DNA from 2 places in the Nonomuraea sp. N2-4H genome. Region 2 is predicted to be linked to the other one. Evidence: riboswitches for the same ligand, from Rfam matches in the RefSeq annotation. Region 2 holds a riboswitch; the other holds the start of a gene.
The links. Region 2 has a riboswitch for cyclic di-AMP ahead of WBK31_RS09900 (glycoside hydrolase family 25 protein). Riboswitches for the same ligand answer to the same signal wherever they lie in the genome.

Region 1 (5,583 bases), 1.8 Mb from region 2:
GCCATCGGCGCCGTGATGGGGCTGACGTACCTGGCGGGGCCGTTCCTCGGCGGGATCTTCACCGACCAGGCGAGCTGGCGCTGGGCCTTCTACGTGAACGTGCCGATCGGCGTCGTGCTGGTGGCGATCATCGTGCTGCGGCTGCCGTACCGGCCGGGCACCGGCGGCGGCCGGCCCGACTACGCCGGCATCGCGGTCTTCACCCTGGCGGTCACCTCGCTGCTGCTGGGCCTGACCGAGAAGGGGCTGGACGGCCACACCTGGACCGACGCCGCCGTGGCCGGGCCGATCCTGCTGGCGCTCGCGCTGCTGGCCGTCTTCGTGGCGGTCGAGCGGCGGGCGGCGAGCCCCATCATGCCGCTGGAGCTGTTCGCCAACCGCTCGTACACGCTGGTCAACCTCACCTCGTTCGTCACGGCCTTCTCCATGTACGCGGGCGTCGTCTTCCTGCCCCGTTACTTCCAGGAGGCGCTAGGCGCCAGCGCCACCGCCTCGGGCCTGCGCATCTACCCGCTGACGCTGGGCATGGCCGCGGGCAGCGTGCTCATGGGCGCGCTGATGTCGAAGAGCGGCCGGTACAAGCCGTGGCTGCTGGTCTCGCCGTTCCTGCTGGCCGCGGGCGCGCTGCTGTGCCTCAACCTCTCCGTGGACAGCGCGGGCGTGGCGGTCGCCCTGTGGATGCTGCCTCTGGGGCTCGGCATGGGGCCGATGCTGTCCGGGCTGACGGTGGCCGCGCAGCAGTCGGTGGAGCCGCGGCACCTCGGTACCGCCTCGGCGAACCTGACCTTCTTCCGGCAGATCGGCGGCTCGGTGGCGCTGGCCATCGGCGGCACGCTGTATTCGGCGGAGTTCGCCGCGAGCGTACCCGTGGCGGGCGAGGCCGCCGCGCACGCCTCCGCCGCCGCACTGGTCGTGCCGTCACTCGGCGTGACGGGCGCGGTGATCGCACTGGTCGCGCTGGCCGCCCTGCCGGACCGGCGGCTCACCCGCCCGGGAGCGCCTGCCCGGCCGCAGGAGAGCGCGGTGGAGGCCGGTTTCGCGTCATGAACGGCACCATGCGAAGCTGTCAGTATCCCCAACACCATGGAGGTCCTCATGGCGGATACACCGGAGCCGGAAGTCAGCGAGACTCCCGAGGACGAGATGAAGCGCAAGTTCCGCGAGGCGCTCGAACGCAAGCGCAATCAGCAGGCGGGCTCAGGCGCGGGTGGCAGGGGCTTCGATCCATCGAAGATTCACGGGACGCACGGTCCGGCCGCCAGCAAGAGATCGTTCAGGCGTAAGAGCGGCGGCTGAGAAAGCGAAATCCCAAGGGGCACGGCATGCCGTGCCCCTTTCGCATTTCATTCCCGCCGAAGGTAGATCTTTTGTCCGATTCGTGGTGAAACGTTTGCGGGTGTCCGATCCCGTCGTTAGAGTGTTCGCCATTACCAGCCGGTGACCTAGTCCTTACCCAAGACGGACGACCGGCTGGCGCCGAATCCCGAACCTTTCGGGAACCGGGGAACCACCCTCCCCTTGGGGTGAATCCGGCCCCCGTGGCCGGTAGGGCAACTCCACCGCCCGAACCCGTCAGCTAACCCGGTAGGCGTGATGGAGAGGATTGCGTATCACATGTGTCACCAGCGTGTCGTACTCGCGGACCGCTTCGTGTTGACGGCCGCCTGCTGAGCGGCCCCCTTCCCCAGGCTCATCATTTGCGCCGCGCGTAGCGCGCGGGTGCTCTGCCCCGCTGCGCCCATTTCCCCCGAGAGCCCGGCGTAACTCCCCCTGTCCCCTCGTGAAGGGTTAGCTGCTTCATGTCTGCCCGTTTTGGCCTGCGTTCCCTCGCCTCGCTGACCGCCTGCTGCGCGGTCGGCATGACCATCGCCGGCACGGCGGCCCATGCCGACACCAAAGACGAAAAGATCCTGCTCAAGGGCTCGACCACGGCGTCCTACTTCTGGGACGACGGCTCCGGCCGGGCCGGTGACACGGGGCTGCCGGCCAGCGGCAAGCCCATGCAGAAGGGTCTTGCGGCCAGCCCGAGCTGGCCGCTGATGACCGAGGGATACGTGGTCTACAAGGGCAAGAAGGCGCCCTTCTTCGTCGGCGACCGTGGTCCCGGCGAGCCCTCCAATCGCGGCATCATGCTCGACCTCGACGCCAAGACGTTCGCCGAGCTGACCGGCGGCACGTTCAACCCGAACACGCTGCACGTCGACGGCATCGGCGGCCAGGGCCACATCAAGGTCGAGTACGTCATCACCAAGTGGGGCCCCGGCGTGGGCAAGAAGAACCACCCGGTGCCGTTCTCGACCGGCGCCTGGTCCAGGCGCGACAGGAACCCCGCGCCCCCGCCCGAACAGGACGAGCAGGACCAGCAGGCCGGCGGCCGCTCGGTACCCGCCGCGCGCTGACCCGGCGTCCACGCCGTCCGCTGACGCGCACGTCCCCGTCCCCGTGCGGCGTCGCGGATGTGCGCGATCGCCGCGCCGGCGTGCCTTCCCCTCCGCGCGCCGGCGCGGCGATTCGCGGCAACGGATCCGGCGCGGGCCTGTCATGGCGGCTCGCCGGCGTGCTGCGCGCGTTTCGCGCGCTATTGGCGGACGAATGCCCGCTTTACGGACCGCAACCAGAATGACATTCTGATCGGCGTGACGACCCGTGTAGCCGCAAACGGCATTGAGATCGCCTACGACAGCTTCGGCTCACCCACAGGGCGGCCGCTCCTCCTGATCATGGGGCTCGGCGCCCAGCTCATCCAGTGGGACGAAGGGCTCTGCCGGCTCCTCGCGGAGCAGGGACACCACGTCGTACGGTTCGACAACCGCGACGTGGGCCTGTCCACGCACTTCCACGACGCGGGCGTGCCCCGGCCGGGGGAGCCCGCGCCGTACCGGCTGGAGGACATGGCCGACGACACCGCCGCGCTCATGGACGCCATCGGCTGGCCGTCCGCGCACGTCGTGGGCGCCTCGATGGGCGGCATGATCGCCCAGACGCTGGCGATCAGGCACCCCGAGCGGGTGCGGACGCTCACCTCGATCATGTCCACGCCGGGACCCGACGTCGCCCCGCCCACCCCCGAGGCGATCACGGCGCTGATCACCCCGCCGCCGAAGGACCGCGCCGGGGTGATCGACCAGTCGGTGGCGACCTGGTCGACGATCGGCTCGCCGGGCTACGAGATGGACGAAGAGGCCGTCAGGGAGCGGGCCGGGCTGGCCTACGACCGCTGCTTCGACCCCGCGGGCACGGCCCGGCAGTTCGCGGCGATCAGGGCGTCGGGCGACCGTACGGAGGCGCTGGCGAACGTCCGCGTCCCCACGCTGGTGATCCACGGCGAGGCCGACCCGCTGATCCCGGTGGCCGGCGGCCGCGCCACGGCGGAGGCGGTGCCGGGGGCGCGGCTGGTGACGTACCCGGGGATGGGGCACGACCTGCCGAAGGCCCTCTGGCCCGGCATCGTCGCCGAGATCACCAAGCTGACCTCGGCCTGACCACCGGCCGGCGGCCCGCAACCCTGCGCCCCGGGCCGCCGGCCGCTCCCCGCCTGCCCGCGCCGCCCGCCGCTCCCCGCCCGGCCGTGCCGCCGTTTCAAGCTCACCCGCGTCACTCGCCGCTCCACGCCTGCCCGCGTCGCCCTGAGGCTTCACTTGCCGGTGCTCGACGCGTACTTCTCGCGGCAGCGCATGATCTCGTTGACGTTGCGCTCCGCCCAATCCGCCACCACCGAGATCGGCCCGTGCAGCGAGCGCCCGAGGTCGGTCAGCGTGTACTCCACGCGCGGCGGCACCTCCGCGAACACCTGGCGGGTCAGCAGCCCGTCCTGCTCCATCGCACGCAACGTCTGCGTCAGCACCTTGGGCGTGACACCGCCGATCCGCTCCCTGAGCTGCGTGAACCGCATCGGCCCCGAGACGAGACAGAGCAGCACCAAGGCCGACCACTTGTCGCCGATCCGGTCGAGAACCACCCTGGTCGGGCAGTTCGGGTCGAAGACGTCGCCTTTAGTATCCACGAGGTACTTATAGCACGATGAAGTAACCAGTATCTGATGCATACTCTTGGCGGCATGAAGATCCTGGTCTTTGGCTCGACCGGCATGATCGGTCAGCGCATCGCCGCCGAGCTCCGCAACCGTGGCCACGAGGTGACCGGTGTCAGCCGCCGCGGCGGCACCGCCGAGGGTGACATCAAGGGCGACATCCACGACGCCGCGAGCCTGGCTCCCGGCCACGACGCCGTGGTCACCGCCATCGCGCCGCCGCGCGACGGCACCGAGCCCGAGGGGCCGTTCCTGGAGGCCAACAAGGCGCTCATCGAGGGCCTGCGCACCGCGGGGGTGCGCAGGCTGATCGTCGTGGGCGGCGCGGGCAGCCTCCAGGTCGCTCCGGGCCAGGACCTGGTGGACACGCCCGAGTTCCCCGAGATCTACAAGAAGGAGGCGCTGGCCGGGCGCGCCCTGCTGCGCCTCTACCGTGGGATCGACGACCTTGACTGGACGTTCGTCTCCCCGGCCGCGGAGATCGCGCCGGGGGAGCGCACCGGGGTGTTCAGGGTCGGCGGCGACACGCTGCTCAGCGACGAGCAGGGCCGCAGCTTCATCAGCGCCGAGGACTACGCGGTCGCGGTGGCCGACGAGCTGGAGAAGAACGAGAACGTGCGCAAGCGCATCGGCGTCGCCTACTGACCCCGCCCCACGCGCCCACGCCCGCGCCACCGGCCGGACCGCGGCGCGCCCTGCGCCCGTGCCGCCGATCGGACCGCGGCGCGCCCTGCGCCCGTGCCGCCGGCCGGACCGCGCCGCGCCCTGCGCCCGCGCCGCCGGTCAGTGCGGACCTCGCATGCGCGCCGGTCGGCCGGTCGGCGGCGGGGCTCGTGGTTACTTGCCGGCCGATGCGTCGGGTGCTTCTGCCGTGTCGGGCGCATCGGCGGTGTGAGGCGTGTCGGCCGCGTCCGGCGCATCGGTGGCGTCGGGCGTGTCGGGCGCATCGGTGGCGTCGAGGGGGTCGAGCGCTCCGGTCGCACCGGGCGCTCCGGCGTCGTCCGGCAGCAGCGCCTGCTCGTCGGGCTTGTGCACGAGGACGTTCTCCACGTACGACTCCACCGCCTTGGCGAGCCCGACGTCGGCGCCCTCCTGCTCCGACAGGTACCACCGGTGGTCGAGGATCTCGTGGAAGATCTGCGCGGGCTCCAGCTTGCCGCGCAGCTCCACCGGGATGGCTTCGACCGTCGGCTGGAACACCTCGGCCAGCCACCGGTGCGCCACGATGGCCTCGTCCTCGTGGCGCAGCCCCTTGGCGACGCGGAAGCCGTCGAGGTCGTTGAGCAGCCGCCTGGCCTGGTTCTCCTCGACGTCGAGCCCGGTCAGCCTGAGCAGCCGCCGCTGGTGGTGTCCGGCGTCCACGACCTTGGGACGGACGATGAGCCGTCCGGTGCCGACCTTGCGCCGCACCATCATCTCGGCGACGTCGAAGCCCAGCAGGTTGAGCCGCCGGATGCGCTGCTCGACGCGGTGCCAGTCGACCTCCTCGATGATCTCGCTCTCGTTGAGCTCGTTCCAGAGGCGGTGGTAGCGGGTGACGATGTCGTCGGCGG
Region 2 (5,583 bases):
CACCAGGGCCGGGTCTTGTCGGTCTTGCTCATACGGTCACCTTTCGGCTCCGTGACGCCCCGGGATGGGGCCGTCAACAGACCGGGTGCACCGTGATCGCCTCCTCAACCTGGCGGGCACTTGCTTGATCCACGCTACGCCGGATCCCGGGCCGCGCGCGGGGGCCGTTATACAAGTAGCAAACCTGTCATACGAGTTGTGGGGAGCGCGGCGCGCGGTGGTCACCGAGGGCTACGACGTGGTGCTGGTCGGCGGCGGCGTCATGAGCGCCACCCTCGGCGTGCTGCTGCGCCGCGTTCAGCCGGACTGGTCGGTGCTGGCGCTGGAACGGCTCGACGGCCTCGGCCTGGAGAGCTCGTCGGCGTGGAACGACGCCGGCACGGGGCACGGGGGGTTGTGCGAGTTCAACTACACGCCGCTCACCGGCGACGGCTCGATCGACGTGACCGGCGCTATCAGGATCAGCGAGCAGTTCCAGCTCTCCCGCCAGCTCTGGGCGACGCTGGTGGAAGAGGGCACGCTCGGCGATCCGGCGGGCTTCATCCGGCCGGTGCCGCACTTTTCGTTCGCCCGGGGCGCGGCCGGGGCCGAGCACCTGCGGCTGCGTCACGCGGCGCTGCGCGGGCACCCGCTCTTCGAGGGCCTGGAGCTCGTACGCGACCGCGACGCCATGGCGGAGCTGCTGCCGCTGATGTTCGCCGGCCGCCCCGCGGGCGAGGAGGTGGCGCTGTGCCGCTCGCGCGGCGGCACCGACGTCGACTACGGCGTGCTGACCAGGCGGCTGTTCGCGGCACTCGAACGCGACGGTGTCGAGGTGCGGACCGGGCACGAGGTGCGCTCGCTCTCCCGTGACCGCAGGTCGTGGCGGCTGCGGGTGCGCGACCTGGCGGGCGAACGCGACTAGTTCTCGCCCCGCTTCCTCAAGCGCGGCCGCCTCACCGACCTGCCGGGCTCCATCACCCCCGGCAACCTGCCCACGCTGCTCGGCGCCGCCCACGCCGAGCGCGACATGCTGCGCTACCTCGTGGGGCAGCTCGCACAGACCGGCCGCGACCGGCTGCGGGCGCTGCGCGGGTTCGTCCCGCAGGCGCGGGCGGGCGACTGGGAGCCGATCACCGCGGGCCAGCGGGTGCAGGTGGTCAAGCCGGTGCACGGGCGCGGGTCGATCGCCGGGTTCGGCACCGAGGTGGTGACGTCGGCGTACGGCGGGCTGGCCGCCCTGCTCGGCGCATCCCCGGGCGCGTCCGCGTCCGTGGCGATCATGCTGGACGTGCTCGAACGCGCCTTCCCCGCCCGGCTGCCGGGCTGGCGGCCCGCTTTGCGCGAGCTTGTTCCGACGTACGGGATCGTGCTGTCCGACCAGCCCGGGCCGGCGCGGGAGACGGCCGGCAGGACGGCCAGGACGCTGGACCTGGACTGAGCAGAGCGAAAAACTTTACCTGTTCAGAAACCCCGGCGACATGGGGCTTACGGGCGGGTAACTCGCGCAATGCGAAGGTAATCCCTTTAGGATGCTTGCGGATACTTTTGCTAACTATGTACTTTTGCGGGTCGAGGGACGCCCACGCGTTACCTCGCATCTTTGACCGGACCGTACGCCTTCCCGATGGCGTGCGGCCGCCGAATCCGCGTTCTCGCGGAACCGGGGACCCACCTTTCCGGGGTGAATCGGACGCCCGCCCCTGGCGGCGTCCGTAGGGCACTTCCAGTCCCGAACCCGTCAGCTAACCCGGTAGGCGGCATGGAAGCAAGGAGTCAACCCCGCATGCCCAAGCTTGCCGACAACCGCAAGCGCCTCGGACTGGCGCTCGGCGGAGCCGTGCTCGCCGCCGTCACCGCCGTCACCGGCACCGCCCACGCCTCCACCGCCGACCACGGTGCCCCGCACGAGGCCACGCAGCACACCTCCCAGCACCAGGCTCGCTCCCTGACCTACGGTCTCGACATCTCCCACTACGAGCCGCAGTACGACTGGAGCTCCAGCTCCGCGCAGTTCGGCATCATCAAGGCCACGGAGGGCACCGACTTCGTCGACTCCTCCTTCGCCAGGCACTGGCGTGAGCTCGGCAGCAAGGGCATCGTGCGCGGCGCGTACCACTACGGCCACCCCGCCAACGACCCCATCGCAGACGCCAACCACTTCCTGGCCACGGTGAACTCCCAGCCCGCCAAGCCTGGCGACCTTCTGGTCCTGGACCTGGAGACCACTGACGGCAAGTCCGTCGAAGAGGTCAACGCCTGGGCCAAGGCGTGGCTGTCGTACGTGGAGAAGCAGACCGGCGTCAAGCCGATCTTCTACAGCGGCTGGAACTTCGCCAACACCTATGGCCACGGCCTGTCGCAGTACCCGCTGTGGGTCGCCCACTACAGCCGGGCCAAGGGCGCGGTCACCCCGCCGGCCGACTGGAAGACCTGGACGATCCACCAGTACACCGAAACGCCGATCGACCAGAACGTCTCTTCGCTGACGCCCGACCAGCTCCGCGCCCTCGGCCGCAAGTCCGCCTGACACGGACCCCCTCCCCCGCCGGTCCGCTGAACGCCCGGCGCGGAAACCCTCCCAGGGCTCGACCTGCGCGCCGGGCCCGCCCATGAAGCCGCGCGACGGTCCTGTTGCACGACAGGACCGTCGCGCGGCTTCTGCACGCAGACGGGCGGCCTCCTCGTGGCCTGTGTGAACGATCCGGGGGCCGTCAGGTGGCGGCAGCGGCGGCGACCCAATCCCCGTACCGGATCCCGCCGAGCCGTGCCTCACCCAGCGGAACGAGCGAGTGCTCGGCAAGCTCACTGCCGAAGTAGCGAGCGTCCGGATCGGCGACCACCTCGCGCGGGTCGCCCAGGGCGGCCAGCGCCTCGCGGAAGAACTCGTCCATCCTGACCCGCTCCGGCCCGGCGATCTCCATCCGGCCGTTGAGCGGCGGCCCCTCCGCGACCTCGCACAGCACCGCCGCCACGTCGTCCCCGGCGATCGGCTGGAACAGCACCGGCGCGATCCGCACCACTCCCCCATCGTCGGCCTCGTCGGCGATCCCCTTCACGAACTCGAAGAACTGCGTCGCGTGCACCAGCGAGAACGGGACGCCCGACTTCTCGATCAGCCGCTCCTGGGCGACCTTGGCCCGGAAATAGCCGTTGTCCGGTGAGCGTTCGGTACCGACGATGGACAGCGCGACGTGGTGCCCGACCTCCGCCTCCGACTCGGCGGCGAGCAGGTTGCCCGTGGAGGTTTCGAAGAAGCCGAGCACGGCGGCCGGTTCGAACGACGGCGCGTTCGACACGTCGACCACCACCTCCGCCCCTTCCAGCGCCTCGGCCAGCCCTTCGCCGGTGAGCGTGTTCACCCCGGTGCGCGGCGAGGCCGCCAGCGCCTCGTGGCCGTCCCGCGACAGCCTGTTCACCAGCTTCGATCCGATCAGGCCGGTCCCACCGACCACCACGACCCTCATGACGCGCCTCCTCGGAACGGTCCACGCCACCCTCCCCTCCGCGCCCGGCGCTAACCCCTCGCGGCGGCAAAGTCCCAGCGTGCTCATGCAGCAGGCGGCATGACGGCCATAAGACCCACTGACAACGAACGAAGGAACGAGCACATGACCACTCAACTCGACGCCCGGGTGGCGATCGTCACCAGCGCCGGCTCAGGCATCGGCCGGGCCACCGCGATCGCCCTGGCTGAGGCGGGCGCGCACGTGCTCGCCGCCGGCCGCCGCCCCGGCCCCCTGGAGGAGACCGCCGCCCGGCACCCCGGCATCGCCGTCCTGCCCGCCGACATCACCGCCGCCGGCGCGCCGCAGGCCGTGGTGGACGCGGCGATCGGCCGCTGGGGCCGCCTCGACATACTGGTCAACAACGCCGGAGGCACGGCGATCATGCCGCTGGCCGACACCGACGCCGACCGCGTCACCGCCCTGCTCGCGCTGAACGTCACCGCGCCCAGCCTGCTCGCCCACGCCGCCCTGCCGCACCTGCGCGACACCCGGGGCACGATCGTCAACGTCTCCAGCACGTACGGCCACCGCCCCCTGCCGGGCGCCGCCCACTACGCCGCCTCGAAGGCCGCGATCGAGCAGCTCACCCGGAGCTGGGCCCTGGAGCTGGCCGCCGACGGCATCCGCGTGAACGCCGTCGCCCCCGGCCCCACGGAGAGCGAGGCGCTGAGCGCCGCCGGACTGCCCGCCGAAGTCGTCGAGCAGATCAAGAAGGACGAGGCCGCCCGCATCCCCCTCGGCCGCCGCGGCACGCCCGAAGAGGTGGCCGCCTGGATCGTGCACCTCGCCGCCCCGAACGCCGCCTGGATCACCGGCCAGATCATCGCCGTAGACGGCGGTTTGGCCCTCACGTAGGCCCACCCGCCGGGCACAGTTCCCGGACCCGGCTCCCGGAGCCGGGCGGCTGGGCCCGGCCGCCGGGCTGGGGCACAACGTCAAGCAGCCGGCCCCTCGCCCGGGGACCGGCTGCGCAAGCGGCCAAGGTCGTCAGTACTGCCGGTGGACGCTTCAAGCGTCTCCGCGCTTCACCCTCTCGATGAACTGGCGGTACGCGCTGGCCGTCACCACGAGAGGCTGCTGGCCAGGGTTCTTGCTGTCGCGAATGGCGACCATATCGTCATCCAGCCGGCGAACCTCAACGCAGTTGCCGTTGTGCCCGCAGAAGCTGGAGCGCGTCCACTGATCTTGCATGCGGGGAATATAGCCTGCCGCCTCACCGCCTCAGGCGTCACACCTGCAACTTCTCCAATTCTTTATGGATGGCCTGACGGCTCTCCTCGGGATCCAGTGCCAGCTCACGGAAGTGGTCGAACATCTTCTCGAAGTAGACCGAGCGCTGCTCGTCCAGCAGAAACTGGCTGGTGAGATTGTGGTCAATATAGACCAGGCACTGCTCCAACGGGTTGTTGCGATCCAAGTTGAGCAGCGTGAAGGATTCCTCGAACACCCCCCGAGGGCGACTGAGCGGCGCAACCTGAAGCTTCACATTGGGCAGTAGCGAGAAGTCAACAAGCTGCCGCAGCTGCTCGGCCATCACCTCCGGCCCGCCAACGGTCCGCAAAAGGATAGATTCGTCCATAATTATCCAGATTTGTGCGGATTCAGGGGGCAAGAAGCGTTTCTGGCGGGCCAATCTGATGGCGACGCGGTCCTCGATCTGGAGGGGCGTCAGCGTCGGGTCGATATCGCGCCAGCTCTTGATCAGATGCCTGGCGTACGCCTCTGTCTGAAAGACGCCGGCACCACCCCCACCTCCCACTGCCGGATCGAGTCGGCGACCCTCTCGACGTCGAGGAAGGACAGGTACTCCTGGGTCGGCGCCGGATAGGCGCGCCACGACTGCGGGGTCTGGGTCTTGCCGGCCAGCGCGAGGAGGCGTTCGCGCTGGCTGTCGGTCGCGTCGTACACATCGAGCAGCTGCTCGATGTCCTTCTGCGAGACGCTGATCCGGGCGTTCTCGATTCTCGACACCTTCGACGGCGACCAGCCGAGGAGGTCTTTGATGTCGTCGCCGGTCAGGGACTTGCGCTCACGCAAATGTCGCAGCTCCCGCGCCAGGATGCGACGCTGCACGGTGGGCGGAGTAGTGCGATTG

Region 1: another riboswitch for cyclic di-AMP. It lies ahead of WBK31_RS01840 (hypothetical protein); the one in region 2 lies ahead of WBK31_RS09900 (glycoside hydrolase family 25 protein).

Annotation. Positions count from the first base shown of each region.
Region 1 is NZ_CP147987.1:394,311-399,893, forward strand. Features, by position in the region: gene WBK31_RS01830 (MDR family MFS transporter) at 1-1,047, shown strand, start outside; gene WBK31_RS01835 (DUF5302 domain-containing protein) at 1,084-1,296, shown strand; cyclic di-AMP (ydaO/yuaA leader) riboswitch at 1,465-1,606, shown strand; gene WBK31_RS01840 (hypothetical protein) at 1,800-2,399, shown strand; gene WBK31_RS01845 (alpha/beta fold hydrolase) at 2,637-3,482, shown strand; gene WBK31_RS01850 (helix-turn-helix domain-containing protein) at 3,635-4,003, opposite strand; gene WBK31_RS01855 (NAD(P)H-binding protein) at 4,058-4,675, shown strand; gene WBK31_RS01860 (DUF4032 domain-containing protein) at 4,868-5,583, opposite strand, start outside.
Region 2 is NZ_CP147987.1:2,180,027-2,185,609, reverse strand. Features, by position in the region: gene WBK31_RS09915 (hypothetical protein) at 1-32, opposite strand, end outside; gene WBK31_RS09910 (FAD-dependent oxidoreductase) at 218-904, shown strand; partial or broken gene WBK31_RS09905 (malate:quinone oxidoreductase) at 917-1,420, shown strand; cyclic di-AMP (ydaO/yuaA leader) riboswitch at 1,609-1,754, shown strand; gene WBK31_RS09900 (glycoside hydrolase family 25 protein) at 1,766-2,509, shown strand; gene WBK31_RS09895 (SDR family oxidoreductase) at 2,694-3,446, opposite strand; gene WBK31_RS09890 (SDR family NAD(P)-dependent oxidoreductase) at 3,591-4,343, shown strand; gene WBK31_RS09885 (DUF397 domain-containing protein) at 4,497-4,679, opposite strand; gene WBK31_RS09880 (DUF5753 domain-containing protein) at 4,717-5,247, opposite strand; gene WBK31_RS09875 (helix-turn-helix domain-containing protein) at 5,190-5,583, opposite strand, start outside.